Regions from separate parts of the Kineococcus haloalkalitolerans genome, predicted to be linked through region 3. Evidence: riboswitches for the same ligand, from Rfam matches in the RefSeq annotation. Region 3 holds a riboswitch; each other region holds the start of a gene.
The links. A riboswitch is a leader RNA that binds a small molecule or an ion and turns the genes downstream of it on or off. The one in region 3 is predicted to bind S-adenosylmethionine.
Positions count from the first base shown of each region.

Region 1 (7,671 bases), on a different contig from region 3:
CGGCGACCGCGTCCGCCGCCGTGGCCTTGGTCTCGACGATCGCCAGCTTGCAGAACTGTATGCCCGTGCAGGCGATGGTGCTGCGGCGGAACGGCGACGGCGCGGCGGTCAGCCCGAGCTCCCGCGCCGCGGCCAGCAGCGCGTCGACGCGGGCGGGGTCGACGTCCAGGACGACGACCTTCTGGTGCGGGGTCAGCCGCACGCGGCCCGACCCGGCGGCCTCGGCGGCGTCGGCCAGGGCGCGCAGCACCGTGCCGCTGACCCGGCCCACGGTGGGGGCCAGGCCCACGTAGCGGCGGCCGTCCTTCTGCTCGTGCACGCCGACGTGGTCACCGGGACCGCGCGGCGGCGGCGGCGCCGGGCCGTCGGTCAGCCGCCGGCCCAGGTACTCCGTCTCCAGCACCTCGCGGAAGCGCGCGGCGCCCCAGTCGGCGACGAGGTACTTCAGGCGGGCCTTGTTCCGCAGCCGGCGGTAGCCGTGGTCGCGGAACACCCGCACGACCCCGTGCCACACGTCGGGCGCCTCGTCCGCGGTGACGAACGCGCCCAGGCGCTGGGCGAGGTGGGCGCTGGTCGAGAGCCCGCCGCCGACCCACACGTCGAAACCCGGCCCGAGCTCGGGGTGGACGACGCCGACGAACGACACGTCGTTGATCTCGTGGACGACGTCCTGGCTGGGGTGGCCGGTGACGGCGGTCTTGAACTTGCGCGGCAGGTTCGCCAGTTCCGGGTCGCCGACGAAACGCCCGACGATCTCCGCCACGACCGGTGTCGGGTCGACGACCTCCTCGCGGGCGATCCCGGCCACGGGGCTGCCGAGCACGACGCGCGGGGTGTCGCCGCACGCCTCGGTGGTGCGCAGGCCCACGGCCTCCAGCTCCCGCCACACCTGCGGAACGTCCTCGACCCGCACCCAGTGCAGCTGGACGTTCTGCCGGTCGGTGATGTCGGCGGAGTCGCGGCCGAAGCGCGTGGACAGCTCCCCGACGACCCGCAGCTGCTGCGTCGTCAGCGCCCCGCCGTCGATCCGCACGCGCAGCATGAAGAACTCGTCGGACAGCTCCTCGTTCGACAGCTGCGCGGTGCGGCCGCCGTCGATGCCGGGCCGGCGCTGGGTGTACAGGCCCCACCAGCGGAACCGGCCGTTGAGGTCGTCGGGGTCGATGGAGGAGAAACCCTCCCGGGCGTACACGCGCTCGATCCGCTCGCGGACGTCGAGGCCCGGCCCGGCGGCCTTGACCTCCTCGTTGTGGTTGAGCGGTGCCCGACCGTCCACGGCCCACTGGCCGTTGCTGCGGGTGCGCGCGGGGCGGGCCGGCGGCGCGGCGGGTGCGCCGGACGTCGTGAGCGAGGGGTCGGGTGTCATCGGTCCTCACGGGGGTGCGGGCCCTCCGTGAGGAGCGCCCCTAGCGGTGACGGGGAGGGGTGGGGGAGGTGGTGCGGCGGCAGGCGTAGTTGCTGTGCACGCGCATGAGGTCGACGTACCGGCGCGAGACGAGGCGCACGGTCAGCGGCTGGACCACGTCCCCACCGTAGGGCACGCGGAACTCCCGTCAAGCCCGTCGGGGAGTTCCGCGGGTTCTCCGGCGGGTTCTCCGTGCGGTCCGCGAGGAGTTCCGGCCGGTGGCGGGTGTTGACGGTCCGGGCCCGGCGCCCTAGCGTGGTCGGCAGGTCACGAGTGCCAGCGCCAAGCCCCGGCTCGCTGGTCGGCAACCCTCCTCCGCGGCGGGGTGCTCCGGGTGAGGACCTGGTCGGTCGCCGCACGGTGCCCGGCAAGCGCGGACCTGCGGGTCCACCGGGACGAACGGGAACCCCTCGTGCGCAGACTCGTGCTCCTCGCCGTCGTGGGCCTGCTGGCCCAGCTGGTCGACGGTTCGCTCGGCATGGCCTACGGCGTCACCTCGACGACGCTGCTGCTCCTCGTCGGCACCAGCCCGGCCCTGGCGTCGGCGACGGTGCACCTGGCCGAGATCGGCACCACGCTGGCCTCCGGCGCGGCGCACCACCGGTTCGGGAACGTGGACTGGCGCGTCGTCCGGCGGGTCGGGATCCCAGGCGCCGCAGGCGCTCTCGTCGGTGCCACGCTGCTGTCGTCGTTGCCGGCGGACGTCGCCGCCCCCCTCGTCAGCGTGCTGCTGCTGGGGCTGGGCGTGTACGTCCTCGTGCGGTTCTCAGTGACCACCCTGGACGTGCGGTCCCTGCACCGCCCGCTGCGGCGCAGGTTCCTGGCGCCGCTCGGGCTGTTCGCGGGTTTCGTGGACGCGACGGGCGGCGGCGGCTGGGGCCCGGTCGGCACCCCGGCCCTGCTCGCCTCGGGCCGGCTGGAACCGCGCAAGGTGATCGGGTCCGTCGACGCCAGCGAGTTCCTCGTGGCCGTCGCGGCCAGCGCGGGTTTCCTGCTGGGCCTCGGGGCGCAGGGCATCGCCTGGTCGTGGGTCCTCGCGCTGCTCGCCGGGGGGCTGGTGGCCGCGCCGATCGCCGCCTGGCTGGTCCGGTTCGCACCCCCGCAGGTGCTGGGTGCCGCCGTCGGCACCGTCATCGTCCTCACGAACTCCCGCACCCTCCTGCGCACCGACGCCGTCGCCGCGCCGGACGGCGCGCGGTTCGCCGTCTACGCGCTCGTCCTCCTCGCCGGCGGACTGGCCGTGACCAGCGCGGTGCGCCGCCACCGGCGTTCCCGGAGCACCCCCGTCCCCGAGCTGCAGAGGAGCACCCCCGCGTGACCTACGTCGTCGCCCAGCCGTGCGTGGACGTCAAGGACAAGGCGTGCGTCGAGGAGTGCCCCGTCGACTGCATCTACGAGGGCGAGCGGTCGCTGTACATCCACCCCGACGAGTGCGTGGACTGCGGGGCCTGCGAGCCCGTGTGCCCCGTCGAGGCCATCTACCACTCCGACGACGTCCCGGAGCAGTGGTCGGCGTTCACCGCCGCCAACGTCGAGTTCTTCGACCGGGTCGGCTCCCCGGGCGGGGCGGCGGCGCACGGCCCGGTGGCCGGTGACCACCCGCTCGTGGCGACCCTGCCCGGGCCGTCCTGACGGTCCCCGCCCGCGCTGCGCCGTCCGGGTCCTCCCGGCCGCCCGGCCTCAAGGTGCCGGGCCGGACCTCCGATCGGGCAGACGTGGACGATCCCAGCGTGCCGGAGCGCGGTGAGCGGTCCCCGCTGGTGAGCCTGACGCCGCGGCGGCCCGGCGCCGGGCCGTCCCGTCGAGCCCGCGCGTCGTCGCCGAGCGCCCTGGACCGCGAGACCTCCCGCGCCGTGCTCGACAGCACCGCGGCCCTGGTGTGCGTGCTGGACGTCCACGGCCGCTTCACCCTGTTCAACCGCGCCTGCGAGGAACTGACCGGGTACGCGGCCGAGGAAGTGCTCGGCGAGGAGATGTTCGACCTGGTGGTCGTGCCGGAGGACCGCGACCTGGCCCGGCAGGGCGTCGCCCTTGGCGTGGCCCACGGGTCCTCCAGCGTCGCCGAGGGGGAGTGGCTGGACCGTCGCGGCGGCCGGCACCGCATCCGCTGGCACAACACGGTGCTGCTCGACGAGGACGGGGTGCCCGACCGCCTCGCGTGCGTGGGCGTCGACGTCACCGAGCAGCGCCGCGCCGAGGAGATGCTGCGCCAGCTGGCGAGCACCGACCCCCTCACCGGGCTGCTGAACCGGCGCGCGCTGTTCGAGCAGGCCGCTGCGGCCCTCGAGCCCGGCGGCGAGGGCTGCGGCGTCGTGTGCGCCGACCTCGACGGTTTCAAGCGCGTCAACGACGAGCACGGGCACGCCGTCGGCGACGCCGTCCTCGTCGAGGTCGCCGCCCGGCTGCGCTCCGCCGTCCGCGACGGCGACGTCGTCGCCCGCACCGGCGGCGACGAGTTCGTCCTCCTCCTGCGCGGCACCGGGTGCGACCCCGCCGACGCCGCCGCGCGCGCCGCCCGGGTCGCCGCGGCCGGCCCGCTGGCCCGCGCCCACGGCGTCGGCGTGAGCGTGGGGTGGGTCCTCGCGGCCGCCGGCGCCGACGTCGACGAGGCGCTCTCGCGCGCCGACGAGCGCATGTACGAGGTGAAGCGCTCCCGCCGGCTGGGGTGAACGCCGGTCGACCGCTCGGTGCACGTCCTCACCGCCGTGTTACGGCGGTGTTACGTTGCGCGTGTGAGCTTCCACGACCAGTTCGTGCTGGCGCAGGGGCCCCGGGCCCACCCGCAGGGGTGGGGCGAGCGCACGGCGCACGGGTGGACGCTGGCGTCCCACCCGTCCCTGCCGGTCGTCCCGCTCCTCGAGGGCGACGGGAGGACCGCCGGTTGGCTGCTCGGGTGGGTCGTCGCCGAGGACGGTGCCCTGCTGCACGAGCGGGCCTCGCTGCCCGTCGAGGCGGTCACGGGCCCCGGCGGGACGGGCGCCGACCCCGGCGCCGTGGAGGACCACCTCTACCGCTGGGCGGGGCGGTGGGCGTGCCTGCTGCTGCGCGGGCGGGCCCGCCTGCACCTGGACCCCGCCGGGTCGCTGGCCGTGGTGCACTCCCTGGCCGAGCGCGCCGTCGCCTCCACGACCACGGTGCTGCGCTGGGGCGACCCCGAGCTGGCCAGGCGCTGGGAGCGCCGCACGCTGCGCCGCAGCGGGTACCACCCCGCCGGGGTCACCAGCGCCGAGGGCGTGCAGCGCCTCCTGCCCAACCACTACCTCGACCTCGCCTCCTTCGAGCCGGTGCGGCACTGGCCCACCGCGCCGCTGGAACCGGTGAGCTCGGCCGCCGCGACCGCCGAGCGCGTCGAGGTCGTCGCCGGTGCCGTCCGCCACCTCCTCGTGTCGCTGGCGGCCCGGCACGAGCTGCTGCTGCCGCTCACCGCCGGCCGCGACAGCCGCCTCGTCGCCGCCGCCGCCCGCCCCGTCCTCGACCGCACGACGTTCGTCACCTTCGGCTACGAGGACGACCGGCGCACCGACGTCTCCTTCGCCCGCGAGGTCGCCCGGCGCCACCACTTGGACCTGCGCGTGCTGCCGCTCCCGCCGGTCCCCGAGGCCGACGCCCGCCGCTACCTCGAGCGCGTCGGGTACGACGCCCACGAGGGCAAGGCCCGCGACTTCGACCTCGCCGCCCGCGCCCTGCCCCTCGACCGGGCGTGGGTGACCGGTTTCGCCGGCGAGGTCGGCGGCGCGCCCTACTGGCGCGGCACCGACGTGCCCGCGGCCCCGCGGCCCGACGAGCTGCTGCGGCTGGTGCGGCTGCCCCCCGACGAGCGGCACGAGGACGCCCTGGCCCGCTGGCTCAAGGAGGTGCCGCACCGCGACGTGCACGACCTCCTCGACCTGGCCTACCTCGAGATGCGCGTGGGCTGCTGGGCCGGCCCCCAGCTGTACGGGGCCGCGCCCTTCACCCTCAGCGCGATCGCCGTCAACTCCCGGGCCGCTTTCACCGCGATGCTGCAGCTGCCGCTGGAGCACCGCCGGCGGCGCGAGCTGCCGCCGGCGGCGACCCGGCTGCTGTGGCCGGAGCTCGCCCGCCCGCCCTACGGCCGCGCGCCCGGGGTGCGCGGCTGGCCGGTGGCGCTGCGCCGCACCGCCGGCGCCGCGCGCGCCCGGCTGGCGCTGGGGACGCGGGCGGCGCGGCTGACCGGACGGAGCGGGTGACCGGGCGGAGCGGCTAGCGTCCGGGCACGTGCTCCGCCTCCGCGACCGCCCGCGCACCCCGCGCACGCCCTGGTGGAGGTTGCCGGCCCCGGTGCGGACGCTGCTGCTGAGCCAGTTCGCGTTCAACGTCGGCTTCTACCTCGTCGTCCCCTTCCTCGCGGTGCACCTGGCCGACGACCTGGCGATGGCCGGGTGGCTCGTCGGCGTCGTCCTGGGCGTGCGGACCTTCAGCCAGCAGGGCCTGTTCTTCGTGGGCGGTGCGCTCACCGACCGCTTCGGCGTCCGCCCCGTGCTCCTGACCGGGTGCGCGGTGCGGGTCGCCGGGTTCTGCGTGCTCGGGGTGGCGGGGTCGCTGCCGTGGGTGCTCGTCGGGACCGTCCTCACCGGGTTCGCCGCCGCCCTGTTCTCCCCGGCCGTGGAGACGGGCCTGGCCCACGAGGGCCGTCGGCTGGAGGACGCGGGCACCACCACCCGCGCGGAGCTGTTCGCCCTCGACGCCGTCGTGGAGAAGGTCGGCTCGTCCGTGGGGCCGGTGCTCGGCGCGCTGCTGCTGGCCGTCAGCTTCACCACCACCTGCCTGGTGGCCGCGGGCGTCTTCGTCGTCGTCCTCGTGGCGAACGCCCGCTGGGGCCCGCGCGCGCAGCCGGGCGGTCCCGCGCCGGCGGGCGTGCTGCACGGGTGGGGGGCGGTGCTGCGCAACCGCCGCTTCCTCGTCTTCACGGCGCTGTGCTCGACGTCGCTGCTGGCCTACAACCAGATGTACCTGGCCCTGCCGGTGGAGCTGGAGCGGGCCACCGGCTCCACGGCCGCGCTGGGGGCGATGTTCGTGGTCGCCGCGGCGGTGACCGTCACCGCGCAGGTGCCGCTGGCCCGCTGGGCACGGCGCCGCGGCCCGGCCACCGCCCTCCCGCTGGGCTTCTCGGTCACCGCGGTGGCGTTCGCGCTCGTGGCCGCCGCCACGGCCCTGCCTGCGGGTGCCCTGCCGGCGCTCGCCCCGGCCGTGGCGTTCGTCGTCGTCCTGCACCTCGGCTCCGCCGTGGCCGGCCCCCTGGTGCGCGACCTCGTCCCCCCGCTGGCCCGGGAGCGGCACGTCGGGGCCCACTACGGGGTGCTGGCCTCCGCCGGGGGGCTCGCCGTGCTGCTCGGCTCGACGGCCGTGGGCGCCCTCCTGGAACCGGGCGCGGCGCTGCCGTGGCTGCTGCTGGCCGTCCTGCCGCTGCTGTCGGCGGCGGGCCTCGCGGTCCTCACCCGGCGGCCCGCTGCGCCCGCGCACCCCGGGCGCGCCGGAGGCCGGCGGGCGAGGGGGCCAGCGCCGACGCGCTGACCGCGAGCACCGACAGCGCGACCAGCGAGAGCGCCGGCGCCAGCACCACCCACGGCGCGCGCTCCACGTAGGGCAGGCCCTCCGCCAGCACCAGGCCCCAGTCCGGCGTCGGCGGCTGCGGGCCCAGGCCGAGGAAGCCCAGCCCCGCCAGGGCCAGCGCCACCCCCGGCAGGCGCAGGAACGCGTTGCGCAGCACCGGCCCGGCCACCATCGGCAGCACGTGCACCAGCAGCAGCCGCACCCGCCCCACCCCGAGGACGGGCAGGACCCGCACGTGCGGCTGCGCCACCGCCTCGGCCACCAGCGCCGAGGTGTGCGAGGCCAGCGGGGCCCAGCTCACCAGCAGCACCGCGATCGCGGCGCCGGTCGCCGAGGGCCCCGTCACCGCGGTCACCAGCAGTCCGGCGATGACGGGCGGGGCCGCGTTGGCCACCTCGACCGGGCCGGCCGTGAGGTTCGGCAGCAGACCGGCCAGCACCCCCACGAGGTAGCTGGCCAGCACCACGACGACGGCCGTGGCGATCGTCGTGCCCGCTCCCTGGCCCAGCCGGGCCAGCAGGTCGCGGCCGGAGGCGTCCGCGCCCAGCAGCAGCTCCGCGCCGGGCGCGGTCAGCCGGCCCCGGTCGGCGGCGAACGGGTCGCCGCTGAAACCGCCGACCACGAGCAGGACGAGCAGCAGCAGCGCGCTCAGCGGCACGAGCCGGTCCCGCAGGCGGGTGTGGTGCCCGGTCGAG
Region 1 is NZ_JBJLSH010000040.1:33,540-41,210, forward strand. It holds gene ACRYMY_RS15265 (nitrite/sulfite reductase) at 1-1,366, opposite strand, end outside; SAM riboswitch class IV at 1,671-1,785, shown strand; gene ACRYMY_RS15270 (sulfite exporter TauE/SafE family protein) at 1,818-2,723, shown strand; gene fdxA (ferredoxin) at 2,720-3,037, shown strand; gene ACRYMY_RS15280 (GGDEF domain-containing protein) at 3,121-4,074, shown strand; gene ACRYMY_RS15285 (asparagine synthetase B family protein) at 4,138-5,613, shown strand; gene ACRYMY_RS15290 (MFS transporter) at 5,642-6,937, shown strand; gene ACRYMY_RS15295 (ABC transporter permease subunit) at 6,858-7,671, opposite strand, start outside.
Region 1: it holds a riboswitch for S-adenosylmethionine, as region 3 does, so the genes downstream of both, ACRYMY_RS15270 (sulfite exporter TauE/SafE family protein) here and ACRYMY_RS10150 (sulfurtransferase) in region 3, are expected to answer to the same signal.

Region 2 (7,671 bases), on a different contig from region 3:
CGGTCGTGGCCGTCAACGAGGACGCGGACGCCCCGATCTTCGAGTTCGCCGACTACGGCGTGGTGGGCGACCTCACCGAGGTCGTGCCGGCGCTGACGGCCGAGCTGCGCCGCCGCCGCTCGTCCTGACCCCGCCCCGGGTCCGGTCCCGGCGCTGCCCGCGGGGTGGCGGGGGGGCCGGGCCCGGGGACAGGATGGCCGCGGGCCCACCCCCGCCCGGGTACAGCAGCGTGCTCGTCCACCGACCGCTGCCCCCGGGCCGCGGTCGCCGCACCTGGAGACTCCCGTGTCCGAGACGCACCCCCCGCTCGACCTGCCGACCGGCACCTACGTCGCCGACCTGCCCGGCGGCCGCTGGTGGTGGTCCGCCGGCACGAACGCCGTGCACGGCGGGGAGCGGCGCTGGACGGCGCTGACCGCCGACCGCGTCCGCGACCTGTACGGCCCGGCCGGCTGGCAGCACCTGCTCGGTGCCGTGCGCACGTGCGCGCTGCACGGGGAGCCGTTCGCCGTGCAGGTGCCCGTGGAGGTCGAGGGCGCGCCCCGCGCGGTGGTCGTGACGGGGGCGGCCGACCCGGAGCGGCCGGGCACGCCGCTGCGGCGGGTCCGCGGGCACGTCGTCGACGTCGCCTCCGGCGCCGACCGGTGGGTCGGGCAGCGCGTGCAGGAGCAGCTGGAGGTGGCCCTGGCCTCGCGCACGGTCATCGACCAGGCCAAGGGGGCCCTGATGCTCGCCTACGGCGTGGACGCCGACGAGGCGTTCGGCCTGCTGAAGTGGTACTCGATGCACAGCCAGGTCAAGCTCTCCGTGCTCGCCCAGCGCCTCGTCGACCTCGTCTCGCGCACCAGCGTCCTGCCCGCGGGGGCGCACGGGCGCGTCGACGACCTGCTCGACCGCGCCCTGGCGGCCGGGGACCCCGCCCACGGCCCGGCGGCCGCGGGCGCCGCGGGGGAGCCCGGTGAGGACCTCGTCGTCGACGGGCCGCGCCCGTGCGACGGGGGCCGGCTGCTGACGGTCCGCGGCGAGGTGGACCTGCTGACCGCGCGCCGGTTCGCGGCCGCCGTCGGCACCGCCGAGGCGCAGGCCGCCCCGCCCGAGCGCGTCGTCGTCGACCTCACGGGCGTGGACTACCTCGGCTCGGCCGCCGTGTCCGTGCTGACGGCCGCCGACCGCCGCTGCCGCCGCGCCGGCACGCCGCTGACCGTGGTCCTCGACCGCGACTGCGACGTGCGCGACGCCACCGGGCTCGGCGCGCTGGACGTCCGCGCGGGCGTGCCCGGCTGACCCGATGACCGGCGCCCCTCAGGGGTCGCGGGGCAGGGCCACGAGGTCCAGGACGAGGGCGGCGGTGCTGCCGTCGGGTGCCCGCAGCGCCAGGGCGCCGGCGCCCACGGCGTCGCGCACCGCCCACAGCGCCCGCACCCCCGCGCTGGCCAGGTGCGTCACCCCGGCCAGGTCCACCCGCAGGGGGAGGGCGCCGTGCCGGCCGGCGCGCAGCAGCTCCTCCTGCAGCAGGGGCGCCGACTCCAGGTCCACCGGGCCGCGCACGCGCACCGGCACGGGCGCGCCCGGCCCGCCGGCCGTCAGGACCCGCACCGCGAGGACACCGTCGTCACCCGCTCCCGCGCCGTCGTCGCCCGCTCCGGCGGCGTCCTCCCCGCCGGGGTCGCGCTGGTCCACGTCGGCGCCCAGCACCCGCCGCACGCGCACCGTCGTGCCCGCCCCGCCGCCGCCGGTCCCGCCGCGGTCCACCCGGACGCTGCCGGCGGCGCCCACCATCACCAGGCCGCGGCCGCGGTCCCCGGGGTGGGCGTCCGCCGGCCGCCACCGCCCGTCGTCGCTCACCTCCAGCAGCGCGGCGCCGTCGTCCTCCAGCCGCGCCCGCACCTCCACCCGCCCCGGCGGGGCGTCGCGGTAGGCGTGCTCCACGGCGTTGGTGACGGCCTCCCCGGCGGCCAGCGCCAGCAGCCGCCGGTCCCGCGACCCCGCACCGGCCGCCTCCAGCCAGGCCGCCACCTCCCGCCGCAGCCGGCGCACCGACGACGGCAGCGCCGGCCCGCCGCACCGCAGCGGGGCCACGGGCGGGCGCGGGCGCACCGCGAGCACCGTCGCGTCGTCCTGGACCGCGCCGTCGAGCAGGGCGGTGACCACGTCGTCGACGACGGCACCGGCCGCTCGCCCGGGCGGGGCGGCCGCGCGCGCGGCGGCGTCCGCCAGGGCCCGCAGGCGCTGCGGCAGGGGCGTGCCGCGCCGCTCGACGAGCCCGTCGGTGTGCAGCAGGAGCAGCTCGCCCGGCCCGAGCCGGTCCACGGCCGTGGGCGGCAGCGCGCCGGGGGCCGTCAGCGAGGACGTCAGCGGGGCCGCGCCGGTCGCGGGCAGCCGGCGGACCCCGCCCGGGCCCGCCACGAGCGGCGGCGGGTGGCCCAGCACGGCGTGCTCCACCTCGCCCGTCGCGGGGTCGAGCACCGCCGCGCACACCGTGGCCGCCGACGCCCCCGGCACCCGGGCGGCGGCGCGCGCCAGCGCGGCCAGCGCGACCGGCAGCGCGTCGCCGTCGGCCAGGCGCTGCTCCAGCACGGCGCGCAGCTGCCCCATGACGGCCGAGGCGGCCACGCCGTGCCCGACGACGTCGCCGACGACCAGCGCCAGCCGCCCGTCCGGCCGGACCAGGGCGCTGAACCAGTCGCCGCCGGCGCGGGCGCCGTCCCCGCCGGCGACGAGGTAGCGGGCGGCCGTCTCCGCGCGCGGCAGCACCGGCAGGCTCGCCGGCAGCAGCGCCCGCTGCAGCTGCCGGGCCACCTCGCGGGCGCGCGCGTACCGCTCGCGGACGGCGCGCTCCTCGCGCTCGCGCACCAGGCACAGGTAGGCGCGCGGCACGACGTCGGCCAGCAGGTCCAGCTCGTCCGCGCGCCAGCGCCGCCCGGGCGCGTCCCGCACCCGCAGCAGGAACACCCACCGCCCGCCCGTGACGAACGGCACGAGGACGTCACCGTCCTCGACGAGCACCTGGCCCGCGCGCAGCCGCGCGGCGAGGGCGGCGCCCGGCGGGTCGGCGCCGGGCCCGCGGTGCGTCCCGTCACCGGGCTCGTCCGCCACCACCTCCAGCGGGGCCCCGGCCGCCGCGCCGCCGTCCGGCTCCACCGCCCACGCGGTGACGCGGGCGGCGCCGGTGTGGGCGGCGACGCGGCGCGCGATGCCGCGCAGCGCCGCCAGCCCGGACGCCTCGCGCGCGAAGTCCTCCCCGACGGCGGCCAGCACGGCCGCGGCCTCCTCGCGGCGGCGGTGGTCGGTCACGTCGGGGTTGGCGCCCGTCAGGCCGAGGAAGACGCCGTCGGCGGACCAGCGGGGCGCCGCCTGCGTCTCGATCCAGCGCCACTGCCCGTCGGCGCGCCGGACCCGCACCTGCGCGCGGAACCCGCGCCGCTGCGCGGTCGCCTCGTCGAACGCGCGCAGGTAGGCGTCGGCGTCGTCCGGGTGGCAGATCGAGCGCCACGACGTCCCGGCCATCCGCTCCGGCGTGGTGCCGAAGAACTCCAGGCAGGCGCGGTTGACGAACGTGCAGCGCCCGGCCGCGTCGGTCGTCCAGATCGTCAGGTCGACGCTGTCGGCGGTGGCGCGGAACAGCGCGAGGGCCTCCTCGGCGCCGACGTCGCCCCCGCTGTGCACGGCGCGAGCCTCCCGCCGCGCCCGCGCCGCCGCAACAGCCCCGGTGCGACGCGCCGTGACGGGGCGGGCGCGTTGCGCGCTCCGGAGGCGATGGCCTAGCGTTCCCGGCGGCCATCCAGAGCGACCGAGAGACCTGGCTCGTCGACGTCGCAGCAACCACCCGCGAGGGACGGTGCTACCGCCAGGACCGATGGGAGACGCACCCGCAGTGAGCACCGCCCCCGCGCCCTCGCGCGCCCTGCCCGCCCCCGACGTCGCGCGCCGCCGCGCGGCCCTCGGCTCCTTCGTCGGCACCACGATCGAGTGGTACGACTACTACCTCTACGGCACGGCGGCCGCCCTCGTCCTGGGCCCGCTGTTCTTCCCGCAGTCCAGCACCGCGGCCGGCACGGTCGCGGCGTTCGCCACCTACGCGGTGGGTTTCGTGGCCCGCCCGCTGGGCGGCGCCGTCGCCGGCCACCTGGGCGACCGGGTGGGCCGCAAGGCCGTCCTCGTGGCGGCGCTGCTGCTCATGGGCGTGTCCACCACGCTCATCGGCCTGCTGCCGACGTACGCGCAGATCGGCGTGTGGGCGCCCGTGCTGCTGACCCTCGCCCGGCTGCTGCAGGGCTTCTCCGCCGGCGGGGAGTGGGGCGGCGCGGTGCTGCTGTCCGTCGAGCACGCCCCGCCGGGGCGGCGCGGCCTGTACGGCGCCGTCCCGCAGATGGGCTCGGCGGCCGGCATGGTGCTGGCCAGCGGTGGTTTCTGGCTGACGCGCACGCTGCTGGACGACGAGCAGTTCTTCTCCTGGGGCTGGCGGGTGCCGTTCCTCGTCAGCGCCGTCCTCGTCGTCGTCGGCCTGCTCATCCGGCTGAAGGTCACCGAGTCGCCGGCGTTCCGCGCGGTGCGCGAGGCTGGGGAGGTGGCCCGCCAGCCGGTCCTGGAGGTGCTGCGCCGCAACCCGCGCGGCGTCCTGCTGACGACGGGCATGCGGCTGGGGCAGAACGGCGGCTACGTCCTCTACACGGTGTTCGCGTTGAACTACCTGGCCAACCAGGTGCGCGAGGACGGCGCCGACCTGGGCCTGCTCGCGGTCCTCGTCGCCTCCGTCCTGAGCCTGGCCGCGACCCCGCTGTGGGGCCGGCTGTCGGACCGGGTGGGCCGCAAGCCGGTGTACCTGTTCGGCGCCGTGCTGACCGCCGTGTTCACCGTCCCGGCGTTCTGGCTGCTCGACACCGGCGCGGGCCTGCTGATCGGCGCGGCCGTCGTCGTGGCCGTCAACCTGGGCCACGACAGCATGTACGGGTCGCAGGGCGCGTTCTTCGCCGAGCAGTTCGACGAGCGCACCCGCTACAGCGGCGCCTCGCTGGGCTACTCGATCGGCGCGGTCCTCGGCGGCGGCCTGACCCCGCTGATCGCCGCCGCGCTGCTGGCCGCCGGGGACGGGTCGCCGTGGCTGGTCGCCGGGTACCTGAGCCTGCTGGCGGTGCTGACGGCCGTCTCGGCGGCCGCCGCCCGCGAGACCGCGTTCGCGCCGCTGGCCGGGAGCGAGCGGTGAGCGCCACCCCCGCCGGGCGCGGCCCGCTGCGGCTGAACGCGTTCGCCATGGCCTGCGTGGGCCACCAGGCCGCGGGGCTGTGGGCGCGGCCGGAGGACCGCAGCGCCGACTACCGCACGCTGGAGCACTGGACGTCGCTGGCGCGGCTGCTGGAGCGCGGCGGGTTCGAGTCGCTGTTCCTGGCCGACGTCCTCGGCGTCTACGACGTGCACGGCGGCTCGCGCGACGCCGCGGTGCGCGCCGCCGCCCAGGTCCCCGTCAACGACCCGCTGGGCGCGGTCTCGGCGATGGCGGCGGTGACGCGGACGCTGGGCTTCGGGCTGACCGTCACCACGACCTACGAGCAGCCGTACTCCCTGGCGCGGCGGCTGACGACGCTGGACCACCTCACGGGCGGGCGCGTGGCGTGGAACGTCGTCACCGGCTACCTGGACTCCGCGGCCCGCAACCTCGGCTTCACCGCGCAGGTCGCCCACGACGAGCGCTACGAGGTCGCCGAGGAGTACCTGGAGGTCTGCTACAAGCTGTGGGAGGGCTCCTGGGAGGACGGCGCGGTCGTGCGCGACGCCGAGCGCGGCGTCTTCGCCGACCCGGCCAAGGTCCACGACATCGCCCACCACGGCCGGTACTTCGACGTCCCCGGCGCGTTCCTGTGCGAGCCGTCGCCGCAGCGCACCCCGGTGATCTTCCAGGCGGGCTCGTCCCCGCGCGGGCAGCGCTTCGCCGGCACCCACGCCGAGGCCGTCTTCGTCATCGGCCCCACCGCGCGGCACGTGCGCCGCTCGGTGGACGCGCTGCGCGAGCAGGTCGAGCGGGCCGGCCGCGACCCGCGCGCGGTGCGGGTGTTCGCCGGCCTGACGGTCGTGGTGCGCCCGGACGACGCCGAGGCCGCGGCCCTGCTGGCCGACTACCGCGAGCGCGCCAGCCGGGAGGGGGCGCTGGCCCTGTTCGGCGGGTGGACGGGCGTCGACCTGGCCGGGCTCGCCCCGGACGCGCCGCTGCAGCACGTCACCACCGACGCCAACCGCTCGGCGCTGGCGAGCTTCACCCAGGACCCCGAGCGCACCTGGACGGTCGACGACCTCGCCCGCTTCGTCGCCGTGGGCGGGCGCGGGCCGGTGCTGGCGGGCTCACCGGCCACCGTGGCCGACGCCCTGGAGGAGTTCTCCGACGTCGCCGACGTCGACGGCTTCAACCTCATGTACGCGACGATGCCGGGCACCTTCGCCGACGTGGTGGACCACCTCGTGCCCGAGCTGGAGCGCCGCGGGCGGCTGGCGCCCCGGCCCGCGGCCGGCACGACCCTGCGCGAGCGGCTGGGCACGGGCGAGGGCCCGCGGCTGGCGGCCGCGCACCCGGGCGCGCGCCACCGGCGCTGACCGGCCCTGTCCCGCGGCGCCCCCGGGTGGTGCGCCGGAACGCCTCCCCGCCGCGGGGCGTTGCACCGGTGCGCCCGGGCAGCCGTCCCGCCGGGCGCCACGTCGTCCGGGGCGCGAGACGAGGGAGGGGCCGGGTTGCACCGCCACCACAACGGTCTGAAGACCGCCGCGCTCTTCGGGGCCATCTGGGCCGTCCTGCTCCTGCTGGGGTGGGTCCTGGCCAGCTCCTTCCGGGCGCCGGTCTTCCTGCTCGTCTTCGCCGTCCTCGGCGTGGTCACCACCGCCTACGGCTACTGGAACTCCGACAAGCTGGCGATCCGCGCCATGCGCGCGCGGCCGGTCTCCGAGGCCGAGCAGCCGGCGATGTACCGGATCGTGCGGGAGCTGTCGAACCGCGCGCAGCAGCCGATGCCGCGCCTGTACGTGTCCCCGACGATGGCGCCCAACGCCTTCGCGACGGGCCGCAACCCCGACAACGCGGCCGTGTGCTGCACCGAGGGGATCCTGCAGATGCTCGACGAGCGGGAGCTGCGGGGCGTCCTCGGGCACGAGCTGATGCACGTCTACAACCGCGACATCCTCACCTCGTCGGTGGCCGCGGCCGTCGCCGGGCTCATCACCTCGATCGCCCAGTTCGGGATGTTCTTCGGCGCCTTCGGCGGCGGCGGCCGCGACGGCGAGCGCGGCAACCCGATCGCCGTGCTGCTGCTGTCGCTGGCCGCGCCGATGGCCGCCACCCTCATCCAGCTGGCCATCAGCCGCACCCGCGAGTACGACGCCGACGAGGACGGCGCGAAGCTGACGGGCGACCCGCTGGCGCTGGCCTCGGCGCTGCGCAAGCTGGAGATGGGCACCCGGCAGCTGCCGCTGCCGCCCGAGCGCGAGCTGGTCAACTCCAGCCACCTGATGATCGCCAACCCGTTCCGCGGCGGTGGCGTGTCGAAGATGTTCGCCACCCACCCGCCCATGGCCGAGCGCATCGCCCGCCTGGAGGGGCTGGCCGGCTACCGCCGCTGACGCGGCGAGCGCCCGCTCGACCCGCGCCCGCCCGGCTTCACCGGGCGGGCGCGCGCGTTCAGGCGCCCAGCG
Region 2 is NZ_JBJLSH010000024.1:15,422-23,092, reverse strand. It holds gene ACRYMY_RS11090 (electron transfer flavoprotein subunit alpha/FixB family protein) at 1-128, shown strand, start outside; gene ACRYMY_RS11085 (ANTAR domain-containing protein) at 286-1,284, shown strand; gene ACRYMY_RS11080 (SpoIIE family protein phosphatase) at 1,303-3,666, opposite strand; SAM riboswitch class I at 3,775-3,863, shown strand; gene ACRYMY_RS11075 (MFS transporter) at 3,857-5,203, shown strand; gene ACRYMY_RS11070 (LLM class flavin-dependent oxidoreductase) at 5,200-6,582, shown strand; gene htpX (zinc metalloprotease HtpX) at 6,718-7,599, shown strand; gene ACRYMY_RS11060 (alpha/beta hydrolase family protein) at 7,658-7,671, opposite strand, start outside.
Region 2: it holds a riboswitch for S-adenosylmethionine, as region 3 does, so the genes downstream of both, ACRYMY_RS11075 (MFS transporter) here and ACRYMY_RS10150 (sulfurtransferase) in region 3, are expected to answer to the same signal.

Region 3 (5,484 bases):
CGTCTCGGACCAGGCGCTGCCGTTCTGGCGCACCTACACCGACCTGGCCGCCGAGCGCCTCGGCGTCGAGGTGCAGCTGGTGAACTTCACCGACTACAGCCTGCCCAACCCCGCGCTGGCGCAGGGCGAGGTGGACATCAACCAGTTCCAGCACACCCAGTACCTGGCGAACTACAACGTCGACGCCGGCGACGACCTGCAGCCCATCGGCGCCACGGCCGTCTACCCGCTGTCGCTGTACTCGACCACCGCCGACAGCGCCGACGCGCTGCCCGAGGGCGCCCAGGTCGCGCTGCCCAACGACGCGATCAACCAGGCCCGCGGCCTGCTCGTGCTCCAGGCCGCCGGCCTGCTGACCCTGCGCGAGGGCGGCACGCCGTTCTCCGACCTGCAGGACGTGGAGGACTCCCGCGTCGAGCTGGTCTCCCTGGACGCCTCGCAGACCGCCAACGCGCTGCAGAGCGGCTCGGTGGCCGCGGCGGTCGTCAACAACAACTACGCGGCCAGCGCGGACCTCGCCGACGAGGACGTCGTCTTCGCCGACGACCCGGAGAGCCCCGAGGCCGCGCCGTACGTGAACCTCTTCGTCACCCGCGCCGAGGACGCCGACGACCAGACGTACCTCGACCTGGCCGCCCTGTTCCACGACCCGGCCGTCCTGGAGGCGTTCTCGCAGGACTACCCCGGCGGTGTGGTCCGCGACGTGGACGCCGCGACGCTGCAGGAGCAGCTGGCCGCCATCGAGGAGGACGCCCGGGCGGCGCAGGGCTGAGATGGCCGCCATCGTCTCGCTGGAGGGTGTCTCCAAGCACTACCGGCGCCCGGGGGGTGACGTCGTCCGCGCCGTGGACGACGTCACCCTCGAGGTGGCGCAGGGCGAGGTCCTCGCCGTCATCGGCTACTCCGGCGCCGGCAAGTCCACGCTCGTGCGCCTGCTCAACGCGCTGGAGCCCCCCACCGGTGGCCGGGTCGTCGTCGCCGGGCAGGACCTGACGACGCTGGGGGAGAAGGACCTGCGCCGCGCCCGGCAGCGGATCGGGATGATCTTCCAGCAGTTCAACCTGTTCCGCTCGCGCACCGTGGCCGGCAACGTGGCATACCCGCTGAAGGTGGCGCGCGTGCCCAAGCGCGAGCACGACGCCCGGGTCGCCGAGCTGCTGGACTTCGTGGGCCTGCTCGACCGCGCCCACGCCTACCCCGAGCAGCTGTCCGGCGGGCAGAAGCAGCGCGTCGGCATCGCCCGCGCCCTGGCCACGAACCCGCCGCTGCTGCTGGCCGACGAGGCCACCAGCGCGCTGGACCCGGAGACCACCACCGAGGTGCTCGCGCTGCTGCGCCGGGTCAACCGCGAGCTGGGCGTCACCGTCGTCGTCATCACCCACGAGATGGACGCCGTGCGCCAGATCGCCGACCGCGTCGCGGTCATGGAGCACGGGCGCGTCGTCGAGGTCGGCGACGTGTACGACGTGTTCACCTCCCCGCGCTCGGCGGCCGCGAAGCGGTTCGTGCGCAGCGCCCTGCACGACCGGCCGGACGCCGACGTGCTGGAGCGCCTGCGCGCGCGCCACCCGGGCCGGCTGGTGTCGGTGCAGATCACCGAGGAGCCGGGGCTGCTGGCGCGCGTGGACGGCGTGCTGCGCGACGCGGGCGTCAGCGCCGAGCTCGTGCACGGCGGCATCGGGGAGATCCGCGAGCGGCGCATCGGTTCCCTGACGTACGAGCTGACGGGCCCGCCCGGTGCCGCGGACGCGGCCGTGGCCGCCCTGCGCGGCGCGGGCGTGCGCGTCGACGAGGAGGAGTGACGTGGACGGTTTCCTCGCGACGCTGGACGTCTACCGGACCGCCATCTGGGAGACGCTGTTCATCACGCTCGTCTCGATGGTGTTCTCCGGCGTGCTGGGCCTGGGCATCGGCCTGACCCTGTACGCCACCCGCCCGGGCAACATCCTCAGCAACCGCGCGGTGTTCGCCGTGGTGGGCCTGCTGGTGAACGTGGTGCGGCCCATCCCGTTCGTCATCTTCCTGGCCGCGGTCGCACCCCTGTCGCGCCTGGCCGTCGGCACCACCGTCGGCAACAACGCCGTGACGTTCGCCATCTCGCTGGCGGCCGCGTTCGCCGTGGCGCGCATCGTCGAGCAGAGCCTGGTGTCGGTGGACCCGGGCGTCGTGGAGGCGGCCCGCGCCGCCGGCGGCTCGCGCCTGGGCATCCTGTTCACGGTCCTCGTGCCGGAGGGCCTGGGCCCGCTGATCCTGGGCTACACGTTCATCTACGTCGGCATCGTCGACATGTCCGCGCAGGCCGCCCTCATCGGCGGCGGCGGGCTGGGCAACTACGCCATCACCTACGGCTCGCAGCGCTACGACTGGGGCGTCGTCTACGTCACGGTCGCCACGATCATCGTGATCGTGCAGGTGGGCCAGCTCATCGGCAACCGCCTGGCGCGCTCCGTCCTGCGCCGCTAGGACCCCGCGGCCGGTCCCCGCGCGGGACCGGCCGCGGGCGTTGACAACCCGCACCGCAGCCCGCCACGCTGGGCCCGCACACCATCCAGAGCGGCTGAGAGACCTGGCTCGACGACGCCGCAGCAACCCCCCTCCCCGGAGGGCGTGGGTGCTCCCGCCAGGGCCGATGGAGAGGGCCCACGCTCATGCACGACGACCGCGCCCGCTGGCGCGCCACCACGCTCCGGTCCTGGTCGCGGCGCCACGTCGACCTGTGCCGGCGCACCTCGGCGGCCTGTCGCCCGGGCCCGCCGCCCGGCCACGGCCGGCGCGGCACCCCGCGACGCGACCACCCGCCCACCCCAGCGCACCGGAGCCGACCATGACCAGCACCACCCCCAGCACCGCCCTGCCCGCCGACACGTCCGAGCCGAAGTTCGCGCAGTACGCGCACCCCGAGCGCCTGGTGAGCACCACCTGGCTCGCCGAGAACCTCGGCCGCGAGGGCCTGGTCGTCGTCGAGAGCGACGAGGACGTCCTGCTGTACGAGACCGGCCACGTCCCCGGCGCCGTGAAGGTGGACTGGCACACCGAGCTCAACGACCCGGTCACCCGCGACTACCTCGACGGCGAGGGGTTCGCGCGGCTGCTGTCCGCCAAGGGGATCCGCCGCACCGACACCGTCGTGTTCTACGGCGACAAGAGCAACTGGTGGGCCGCCTACGCGCTGTGGGTGTTCACCCTGTTCGGCCACGAGGACGTGCGCCTGCTGGACGGCGGCCGCGCGAAGTGGCAGGCCGAGGGTCGCGAGCTGACCACCGGGGTGCCGCAGCGCGAGCAGGCCGACTACCCCGTCGTCGAGCGCGACGACCGCACCGCGCGGGCGTTCCTGCCCGAGGTGCGCGAGCACATCGGCGGGGCGCTGATCGACGTGCGCTCCCCGCAGGAGTTCACGGGCGAGCGCACCCACATGCCCGACTACCCGCAGGAGGGCACCGTGCGCGGCGGCCACGTGCCGGGCGCGGCCAGCGTGCCGTGGGCGCGCGCCGCGGCGGAGGACGGGACGTTCAAGGACCGCGCCGCGCTGGAGGAGATCTACCTCGGCGAGGCCGGCCTGGACGTCGAGGCCCCGACGATCACCTACTGCCGCATCGGTGAGCGCTCGAGCCACACGTGGTTCGTGCTCACCCACCTGCTGGGCCTGCGCGACGTCCGCAACTACGACGGCAGCTGGACGGAGTGGGGCAACGCGGTCCGCGTGCCCGTCGCCGTCGGCCCGGAGAGGTGACGGGAACGGCCCACGACGTGCCGGGGCCGGTGGCCGCGCTCGTGCGCGCCGCCGGCCCCGACCTCGGGCCGGCCCCGTGGCGCGTCCTGGACGCGGGCGGCGGCGAGGGCCGCGACGCGCTCCTGCTCGCCGCCCTCGGGCACGAGGTGACGGTGCTGGACCGCCTGCCGGCGGCCCTGGAGCAGGCCCGCGCCGCCGCCGCGCTCGCCGGGGTGGCCGACCGGGTGCGCACCGTGGCCGCCGACCTCGACGACCTCGCGGCGCTGGCGGCGCTGACCCGCCACCGCGCGGGCGGGTCGGGCTCCTTCGACGTCGTCTGCTGCCACGACGTGCTGCACCTGCGCGGCAGCGTCGCGCGCGCCGAGGCCGACGTCGCCGCGCTGACCAGCTCGCTGCGCCCCGGTGGGCACCTGTCGCTGACGGTGCCGCCGCCGGCGTCCGGGCCGTCCGGGTCCTCCGGGTCCCCGGGGTCCACCGGGTCGTCGGGGTCCTCGCCGGGGCACCTGCACCTGGCCGCCGACCTGCTGGCGGCTGCCGTGGTCGCCGCCGGCGGCGCGGTGGCGCACCGGGCCGTGGACGCGGACGGGAACCTCCACCTCGTCGGCAGGCGGCGGTGAGCGAGCCGCCGCACCCGGAGGAGGCCGCGGTCGCCTGGCGCAGCGCCCCGTGGGGCCGGCTGCGCCACACGCTCGTCGAGCACACGCTGGCGGTCGTCTGCCGCACCGTCTCCGGCCGACCGCTGCGCGTCCTGGACGTCGGCTGCGGCGACGGCAGCGACGCGGTGGCCCTGGCGCACGGCGGCGCCGAGGTCACCGCCCTCGACTCCGCGCCGCTGGTGCTGGAGCGCGCCCGCGCCGCCGCCCACCGCGCGGGCGTGGCCGAGCGGGTGCGCACGGTCGAGGCCGACCTCGGTGACGTGGTGGCGCTGACGGCGCTGACCGGCGGCGGGGGCGGCACGTTCGACCTCGTCCTGTGCCACGACGTGCTGCAGCACCGCCCCGGGGCGGGCTCCTCGGCGGACCTGGCGGCGGACGTGGCCGCGCTGGCCTCCCGGGTCCGCCCGGGCGGGTGCCTGTCCGTGCTGGGCCCCGGCTCGGCCGCCGCCGCGCTGCGGGCGGCGGTGCGCGAGGACGACCTGCGCGGCGCGCGGCGCCTGCTGGCGGGGGAGGGCCCCGCGGGGGAGGACGCCGGCGCGCCGCTGCCCGCCGACCGGGTCGAGGAGGCCCTCGCCGCGGCCGGGACGCCCGTGGAGTTCCGCTTCGGGGTGCGCGTGGTCACCGACCTGCTGCCCGACGCCCGCAAGGGCGAGCGCGGGTACTACGAGGACCTGCTGGAGCTCGAGCGGGCGCTGTGCGAGCGCCCCGAGCTGGTGGCGGTGGCGCGCAGCTGGCAGCTGGTCGGCCGGCGCCGCCCGCCCCGCCGCCGCGCGGGCACCGGCGGTCGACTGGCTACCCTCCCGGGGTGCTGATCCGCGACCTGACCGAGGACGACTGGCCGCGGGTGTGGCCCTTCTTCGACGAGATCGTCGCCGAGGGGGAGACGTACGCCCTGCCCGGCGGCCTGATCTCCGAGGCGGCGCGCGAGCTGTGGGTGCAGCCGCCGCCGTGGCGGGTCGTCGTGGCCGTGGACGAGGACGGCACCGTCCTGGGCACGGCCAAGAGCGGCCCGAACCGGCCCGGCCGGGGCGCGCACGTCGCGACGGCCAGCTTCATGGTGTCCCCGGCGGCGCGCGGGCGGGGTGTGGGGCGCGCCCT
Region 3 is NZ_JBJLSH010000021.1:34,800-40,283, forward strand. It holds gene ACRYMY_RS10135 (MetQ/NlpA family ABC transporter substrate-binding protein) at 1-772, shown strand, start outside; gene ACRYMY_RS10140 (methionine ABC transporter ATP-binding protein) at 774-1,802, shown strand; gene ACRYMY_RS10145 (methionine ABC transporter permease) at 1,804-2,463, shown strand; SAM riboswitch class I at 2,542-2,636, shown strand; gene ACRYMY_RS10150 (sulfurtransferase) at 2,825-3,730, shown strand; gene ACRYMY_RS10155 (class I SAM-dependent methyltransferase) at 3,727-4,347, shown strand; gene ACRYMY_RS10160 (class I SAM-dependent methyltransferase) at 4,344-5,198, shown strand; gene ACRYMY_RS10165 (GNAT family N-acetyltransferase) at 5,192-5,484, shown strand, end outside.

Region 4 (7,671 bases), on a different contig from region 3:
GCGGCGGCCGAGAGTGATGAGGTCCGTTCCGGGGGCGACTTCCGGCATCCCTGCACGCTAGGGCAAGAACCGCGGTTCTTGCGGGCGTTCGGGGGCTCCCGCGGCGTGCAGGAACGGCCAACCTCTCTCCACGGCACCCCGCCGGGACGACACCGATGTCAGCACCGACCGTGAGGAGCAGTCGTGACGAACACCGTGGACCGCGAGGTCGCCGCGCTGGACCTGGCCGTGCGCACCCTGCCGCCGCCGCAGCCGAGCGCCGAGCAGCTGCGCACCGCCTGGGAGACCGACCTGCGCTGGGCCGGCGTGCGCCGCGACTACACCGCCGAGGACGTGGTGCGCCTGCGCGGCCGCGTCGTCGAGGAGCACACCCTGGCCCGCCTCGGAGCGGAGCGCCTGTGGCAGCTGCTGCGCACCCGCCACCACGTGCCCGCCCTGGGCGCGCTGACCGGCGGGCAGGCCGTGCAGATGGTCCGGGCCGGCCTGGAGGCCGTCTACCTGTCCGGCTGGCAGGTCGCCGCCGACGCCAACCTGGCCGGGCAGACCTACCCCGACCAGTCGCTGTACCCGGCGAACTCCGTGCCGGCCGTCGTGCGCCGGATCAACAACGCGCTGCTGCGCGCGGAGGGGATCGAGTGGGCCGAGACGGGCCAGCCGTCCGGCACCTGGTGGACCGCGCCGGTCGTCGCCGACGCCGAGGCCGGTTTCGGCGGCCCGCTCAACGCCTTCGAGCTGATGAAGCAGATGATCGCCGCCGGCGCCGCGGGGGTCCACTGGGAGGACCAGCTGGCGGCTGAGAAGAAGTGCGGCCACCTCGGCGGCAAGGTCCTCGTGCCCACCGCGCACCACGTGCGCACCCTGAACGCCGCGCGGCTGGCGGCCGACGTCCTGGGCGTGCCCACCCTCGTCGTCGCCCGCACCGACGCGCTGGCCGCGACCCTGCTCACCAGCGACGTGGACGAGCGGGACCGGGAGTTCTGCACCGGCGAGCGCACGGGCGAGGGGTTCCACCGGGTGCGCTGCGGGCGCGAGGCGGCCATCGCCCGCGGGCTGTCCTACGCCCCCTACGCCGACCTGCTGTGGGTGGAGACCGGGACCCCCGACCTCGGGTTCGCGCGGGAGTTCGCGCAGGCCGTCCACGCCGAGCACCCGGACCGGGTGCTCGCCTACAACTGCTCACCGTCGTTCAACTGGCGCGCCGCCCTGGACGACGGGCAGATCGCCCGGTTCCAGGACGAGCTGGGCGACCTGGGCTACAAGTTCCAGTTCATCACCCTGGCCGGGTTCCACGCCCTGAACCACTCGATGTTCGAGCTGGCCCGCGGGTACGCCCGCGGCGGCATGAGCGCCTACGTCGACCTGCAGCAGCGCGAGTTCGACGCCGTCGAGGACGGCTACACCGCCGTGCGCCACCAGGCCGAGGTCGGCACCGGCTACTTCGACCGCGTCACCCGGGCCCTGTCCCCCGACGCGGAGACCACCGCGCTGGCGGGGTCCACCGAGACCGAGCAGTTCCGCTGACGAGCCCGACGAGCTGAGGAGGACGACGATGCGACGCACCGACGTGGAGGTCCTGGGCGAGCTGCGCCCGCGCTACCGGGAGGTCCTGACCCCCGACGCCCTGGCCCTGGTGGCGCTGCTGCACGACGCCTTCGCCGGCCGCCGCGCCGACCTGCTCGCGCAGCGGCAGCGGCGCACCGAGCGGCTGCTGTCCGGCGAGGAGCGGCTGGGGTTCCGCCCCGAGACCCGGCACGTGCGCGAGGACCCGCGCTGGCGGGTGCCGCCGCCCGCGCCCGGGCTGGAGCGCAGGCACGTGGAGATCACCGGGCCGCCCACGCGCGCCATGACGGTCAACGCGCTGAACTCCGGCGCCGACGTGTGGATGGCCGACTTCGAGGACGCCACCGCGCCCACGTGGGCCAACGTGGTGGAGGGTCAGCTGAACCTCCTCGACGCCCTGGACCGGCGCATCGACTTCACGACCCCCGAGGGCAGGGAGTACCGGCTGGGCGAGCACCTGCCGACGATCGTCGTCCGCCCGCGCGGCTGGCACCTGGTCGACAAGCACGTCCGGGTCCGCGGCGCGTCCGTGGCCGGCGCGCTGCTGGACGCCGGGCTGTACCTGTTCCACGGCGCCCGGCGGCAGGTCGCCGCGGGGCGAGGGCCGTACTTCTACCTGCCCAAGCTGGAGTCGGCGGCCGAGGCGCGCCTGTGGCACGACGTGTTCCGCTGCGCGGAGGAGGCGCTGGACCTGCCCCGCGGCACCGTGCGCGCCACCGTCCTCGTCGAGACGCTGCCGCTGGCGTTCGAGGCCGAGGAGGTCCTGCACGCCCTGGGCCCGTACGCGGCGGGGCTGAACGCCGGGCGCTGGGACTACCTGTTCAGCGTCGTGAAGAACCGGCGCACCGACCCGGCGGCCGCGCTGCCGGACCGCTCCCGGCTGACCATGACGGTGCCGTTCATGCGGGCCTACACCGGACTGCTGGTGCGCACCTGCCACCGCCGGGGGGCGGTGGCGATCGGCGGGATGGCCGCGGCCGTGCCCTCCAAGAAGGACCCGGCGGCCACGGAGCGGGCGCTGGCCGCGGTGCGCGCCGACAAGGACCGCGAGGCGCGCGACGGGTTCGACGGCTCCTGGGTCGCGCACCCCGCCCTCGTGAGCACCGCGCGCGCCGCGTTCGACGCCGTCCTGGGCGGCGCCGACGACCAGCGGCACCGGCTGCGCGAGGACGTCCACGTCGACGCCGACGACCTGCTGGACCTGTCCGGCGTGCCCGGCGGGGCCACCGAGGAAGGGCTGCGCGCGGACCTGCGGGTGTGCCTGCACTACCTGCAGGCGTGGCTCGGCGGTGCCGGAGCCGTGGCCGTCGACGGGCTCATGGAGGACGCGGCGACCGTGGAGATCTCCCGCTCGCAGGTGTGGACGTGGCTGCGGCACGGCACGGTGCTGGAGGACGGGCGCGCGGTCGTCCCCCGGCTCGTGCAGCGCGTGCTGGACGAGGAGTTCGGCCGGGCCCGGGGCGAGCTGGCGGGCGTGCCCGGCGCCGCCGAGCGGCTGGAACGGGCCCGCGCGCTCGTCGAGGAGGCGGTGCTGGGCGAGGAGTTCCCCGCGTTCGTCACCTCCGCCGCCTACGTCCGCCACCTCGTCGAGCGGCGGCCCGCACCGGTGACGGTCGTCCTGCCCGGCCCGGCGGGCGAGCGCTCCCCGGCCCCGGCACCGGTCGCGGCGACGGCGTGAGACGCGCGACGGCGGCCGGCCCCTCGGGGTCGGCCGCCGTCGCGGTGCGGGGACGGGTCAGCCGCGGCGGGCCTTGACCCGGGCCTCGACCAGCCCGAGGACGACGTCGCTGAGCTTGCCCAGCACGGCCAGCAGCACGATCGCCAGCAGCATCTGGTCGGTGCGGCCGATGAACTGCCCGTTGGTCAGCTGGAACCCCAGCCCGACCGAGGAGCTGATGATCTCGGCGGCCACCAGGAACAGCCAGCTCTGCGCCAGGCCCAGCCGCAACCCGGACAGCAGCGAGGGGGCCGTCGCCGGCAGCAGGATCTCGGTGAACAGCCGCACGCCGCGGCGCCCGTAGGCGCGGCCCACCTCCACCAGCGAGGGGTCCAGGTGGCTCAGCGCGGAGTAGACGGTCGTGAAGACGGGGAAGAACGCACCGATGGCGACGAGGACGATCTTCGGGGTCTCCCCCAGCCCGATCCACAGCCCCAGCAGCGGCACCCACGCCAGCGACGGCACCGCCCGCAGCGCCCCGAACATCGGCGACAGCATCCGGTCCGCCAGGTTCGACAGGCCCGTCAGCCCGCCCAGCACCACCCCGAGCGAAGCGCCGACGGCGAAGCCCTGCAGGACGCGCTGCACGCTGATCGCCACGTTGGCCTGCAACGCCCCGGTGGACCACATCTCCCCCGCCGCGCGCAGCACGTCCAGCGGCGGCGGCATCTGGTAGCGGCTGAACACACCCAGCGTCGAGCTGAGCTGCCAGGCCGCCACCAGCAGGACCGGCACGACGAGCCCGAGGGCCCACCCGGCCGCGGGCACCCGGCGCCGCGCACCCTCCGCCGCGGGCTCCCGCGGCGGCGCCTGCGTCCCGCTCAACGCGCTCACGAGGACGCCGCCTGCGCGAACTGCGGGGCGAACAGGCCCTCCAGCGCGGTGCGGGCCTCCTCCTCCGAGCGCACGTCACCGGTCTCGACCATCAGCGGGATGATCGCCTCCAGCACCTGCGCCTGCGCGTCGCCCGGCACCAGGTCGACGAAGCCGGTGCGCTCCAGCACCAGCGCGGCGACCTCGTCCTCCTGCTGCGCCTCGGCGGCGTACAGGGCCTGCAGGTCGGCCGGGTTCTCCAGCGCCCACGAGCGCGCCTGCGCGTACGCGTCGACGACCTGCTGCGCCAGCTCCGGGGACTCCTCGATGAACTGCTCGCGCGCGTTGAGCATCCCGTAGGTGTTGAAGTCCACGTTGCGGTACAGCAGGCGCGAGCCCGCCGTCAGCTCCGAGGCCGCCATGTTCGGGTCCAGGCCCGCCCACGCGTCCACGTCGCCGCGCTCCAGGGCCGCGCGCCCGTCCGGGTGCTGCAGGTTGACGATCTCCACGTCGGCGCCCGACAGGCCGGCCTCCGCCAGCGCCTGCTGGAGGAAGAAGTACGGGTCCGTGCCGGTGGTGGCGGCGATCCGGGCCCCGCGCAGACCGGCCACGTCGGTGACGGTGGAGCCCTCGCCGACGACCAGCGCCGTCCACTCCGGCTGGGAGTACACCGCGATCGTCTGCACGGGCGAGCCGTTCGCGCGGGCCTGCAGGACCGCCGAGCCCGCCGTGGAGGCCACGTCGAGGTTGTCGTTGCGCAGGAACTCGTTGGCGCGGTTGCTGCCCAGCGACTGCTCCCACACGACCGTCAGGCCGGCGTCCTCGAGGATGCGCTGCTGACGGACGACCAGGCTCAGCGGGTTGTACAGGGCGTAGTCCAGGCGGACGGTGTCGCCGCCACCGGAACCCGAGCCGGACCCGGCGCCCCCGGTGGCGACGGCGCCGGTGCTGTCCTCGCCCTGCACGCAGGCGGCGGCACCGAGGGCGACGCCGCCGAGGGCGAGGCCGAGGGCGGTGCGGCGGGCGAGGGGGCGGGGGGTGCGCAGCACGGGGGTTCCTCCAGGCAGGGACGAGCGGCGGTCCGGGACGGACCGGCGGTGGGGGGTGGTGAGGGGCGGCGGGTCAGGCGTGCCGGGGCACGCCGAGGAGCTCCAGGAGCTCCACGCGGTGGGCGGCCAGCTCGGCGTCGCCGCGGTCGCGGGGACGGGGCGCCGCCACGCGCAGGTCGCGCACCACGCGGGCGCCCTCGGCGCCCTCGGGGGTGCCGAGCACGAGGACGCGGTCGGCCAGGTGCAGCGCCTCGTCGACGTCGTGGGTGACGAACAGGGTGGTGGCGCCCGTGCCGCGCTGGACGTCGTCGAGGAGGTCCTGCATCTTCAGCCGGGTCAGCGCGTCCAGCGCCGCGAACGGCTCGTCGAGCAGCAGCACGCCGGGGCGGCGCACCAGGGCGCGCGCCAGCGCCGCGCGCTGGGCCATGCCGCCGGAGACGCGGCGCGGGCGGTGCCCGGCGAAGTCGGCCAGGCCGACGGTCCCGAGCTGGTGGGCGACCCGCTCGCGGCCCTCGGCGCGCGGGGTGCCGCGCGGCAGGCCGAGGGCGACGTTGCCGGCCAGGTCGCGCCAGGGCAGCAGGCGCGGCTCCTGGAAGACGACGGCGCAGCGGTCGCTGACGTCGCGCACCGGCTCACCGCCGACCGCGACCTCTCCCGCGGTGGGCAGGTCCAGACCGGCGACCAGGCGCAGCAGCGTGGACTTGCCGCTGCCGGAGGCGCCGAGCAGGGCGACGGTGGACCCGGCCTCGACGACGAGGTCGACGTCGGCCAGCACGCGGTGGGTGCCGCGGGCGTTGACGAAGGAGCGCCCGACACCGCGCAGGACCACGTCGGCGGCCTGCAGGGCGTCGGCGCGCGCGGTGGTCGCCGCGCTCGCTGGGGTCGTGGCGGCGGTGCGGGGAGCGCGCTGGCGCGCGGTCTCGTGCGCGGTCGCGGGACCAGGGGGCAACTCGGCTCCTCCATCGGTCCTGGCGTGAGCACCGTGCCCGGGCCCGAGGGCCCGGAGGTTGCTGCGGCGTCGTCGAGCCAGGTCTCTCGGCCGCTCTGGATGGTTGCACCATCAAAGGCCGAGGTGGGGGCCGTGTCAAACCAGGGTGCCCCGGGCAGCCTCACGGGGTGCCCGGGGCCTCCACGCAGGACGCCGCGCGGGACGCCGCGCGGAGCTCGCGAGGGGCCGGCCGGTCTCAGACCGGACGCGGGTCGGGCATCGGCTCGCCCAGCGGCCGGACGTCGGCGACGGCCCCGCCGTCGCCGTCGCGCAGCCAGCAGCCGACCGCGCGCAGGCCCAGGTCGGCCAGCGCGTCGTCGAGCTGCCCCGGCTCGTAGTAGCCGTGCGCGGGCGGGTCGCTCAGCGCCAGCCGCGACAGCACGCGGCCGTCGTCGGTGCTGACCACGAGCGCCCGCTGCTCGTGGTCGAGCAGCGCCGTGAGGAAGGTGAACGCCTGGGCCATGACTCCCCCGTTCCCGTCGGGACCCGGTGTCAGCGGGTGTCCCTGCGACGGTACCCGCGAAGGGCCCGGCGCACGCGCGGATCGGGGGGACCCGTCCGCGTGTCGCCGCGGGGGGGGGTCAGCTCGCGGCGGGCGGGGGCGTCGCGCGGGCGCGGTCGAACGGCAGGACCTGCCCCGGGCGCAGCACCACGGCCCGCACGTCCGAGCGGCGGGCCAGGCGGTCGGCGAAGTGCCGGCCCGGCGCCCACCAGCGGTCGCCCATCGTGCGTCCCAGCGCGAGCGGCGCCAGCGTGCCCCAGTGCACCGGCACCGCGAGCGCCGGGCGCACGCGGGCCACCACCCGCGCGGCCTGGCGCGGGTCGAGGTGGTGCTCGCCCAGGGTGTGGCCCCAACCGCCGACGGGCACGAGCGCCACGTCCGGTCCGCGGGCCGTCCCGCCGTCCGCGCCGGCGCGCCCGTCCCCGGGGCGGCGCGCGCGCAGCTGCGCCAGGACGGCGTCCTCCAGGCCGGGGAAGGGGCCGGTGTCCCCCAGCGCCCACACCGTCACGGGCACCCCGTCGGCGCGCGGGACCTCCAGCAGGTGGCCGACGGCGGCCGCGTCGCGGGGCGCGCCGGTCAGCCGGGCCAGGGTGCGGCCGCCGTCGTGGTGGGCGGGCAGCGCGGTGACGGCCACCTCGCGGCGCGAGCCGTCGTAGGCGCGCACGGGCAGGTGGACGGTCTGGCCGGCGCCCGCCTCCACGACGCGGCTGCCGACCGGGCGCAGCCGGTGCCTCAGCCAGCGCGCGGCCCCCGGCGGGGCGACGACCCAGTCGGCGTCCAGCGCGCGCAGCGAGGCGATGTCGCAGTGGTCGTGGTGCAGGTGCGAGACGACGGCGACGTGGGCGCGGGCGGAGTGGTCGGCGGCCGGGACGGGCTGGCGGCGGCGCAGGTGCGCCAGGCCCGCGCGCAGCACCGGGTCGGTGACCACCCGCACCCCCTCCACGTCGACGACGACGGTCGAGTGGCCCAGCCACCGCAGCTGCCCGCTCACGCGCGCTCCCCCTCCCCCGCGACGACGCTGCCCCGCTCCCCGGGCGCCGGG
Region 4 is NZ_JBJLSH010000070.1:5,093-12,763, reverse strand. It holds partial or broken gene ACRYMY_RS18690 (helix-turn-helix domain-containing protein) at 1-48, opposite strand, end outside; gene aceA (isocitrate lyase) at 238-1,521, shown strand; gene aceB (malate synthase A) at 1,550-3,238, shown strand; gene ACRYMY_RS18675 (ABC transporter permease) at 3,296-4,111, opposite strand; gene ACRYMY_RS18670 (aliphatic sulfonate ABC transporter substrate-binding protein) at 4,108-5,136, opposite strand; gene ACRYMY_RS18665 (ABC transporter ATP-binding protein) at 5,213-5,968, opposite strand; SAM riboswitch class I at 6,096-6,194, opposite strand; gene ACRYMY_RS18660 (hypothetical protein) at 6,324-6,590, opposite strand; gene ACRYMY_RS18655 (MBL fold metallo-hydrolase) at 6,709-7,620, opposite strand; gene ACRYMY_RS18650 (alkaline phosphatase family protein) at 7,617-7,671, opposite strand, start outside.
Region 4: it holds a riboswitch for S-adenosylmethionine, as region 3 does, so the genes downstream of both, ACRYMY_RS18665 (ABC transporter ATP-binding protein) here and ACRYMY_RS10150 (sulfurtransferase) in region 3, are expected to answer to the same signal.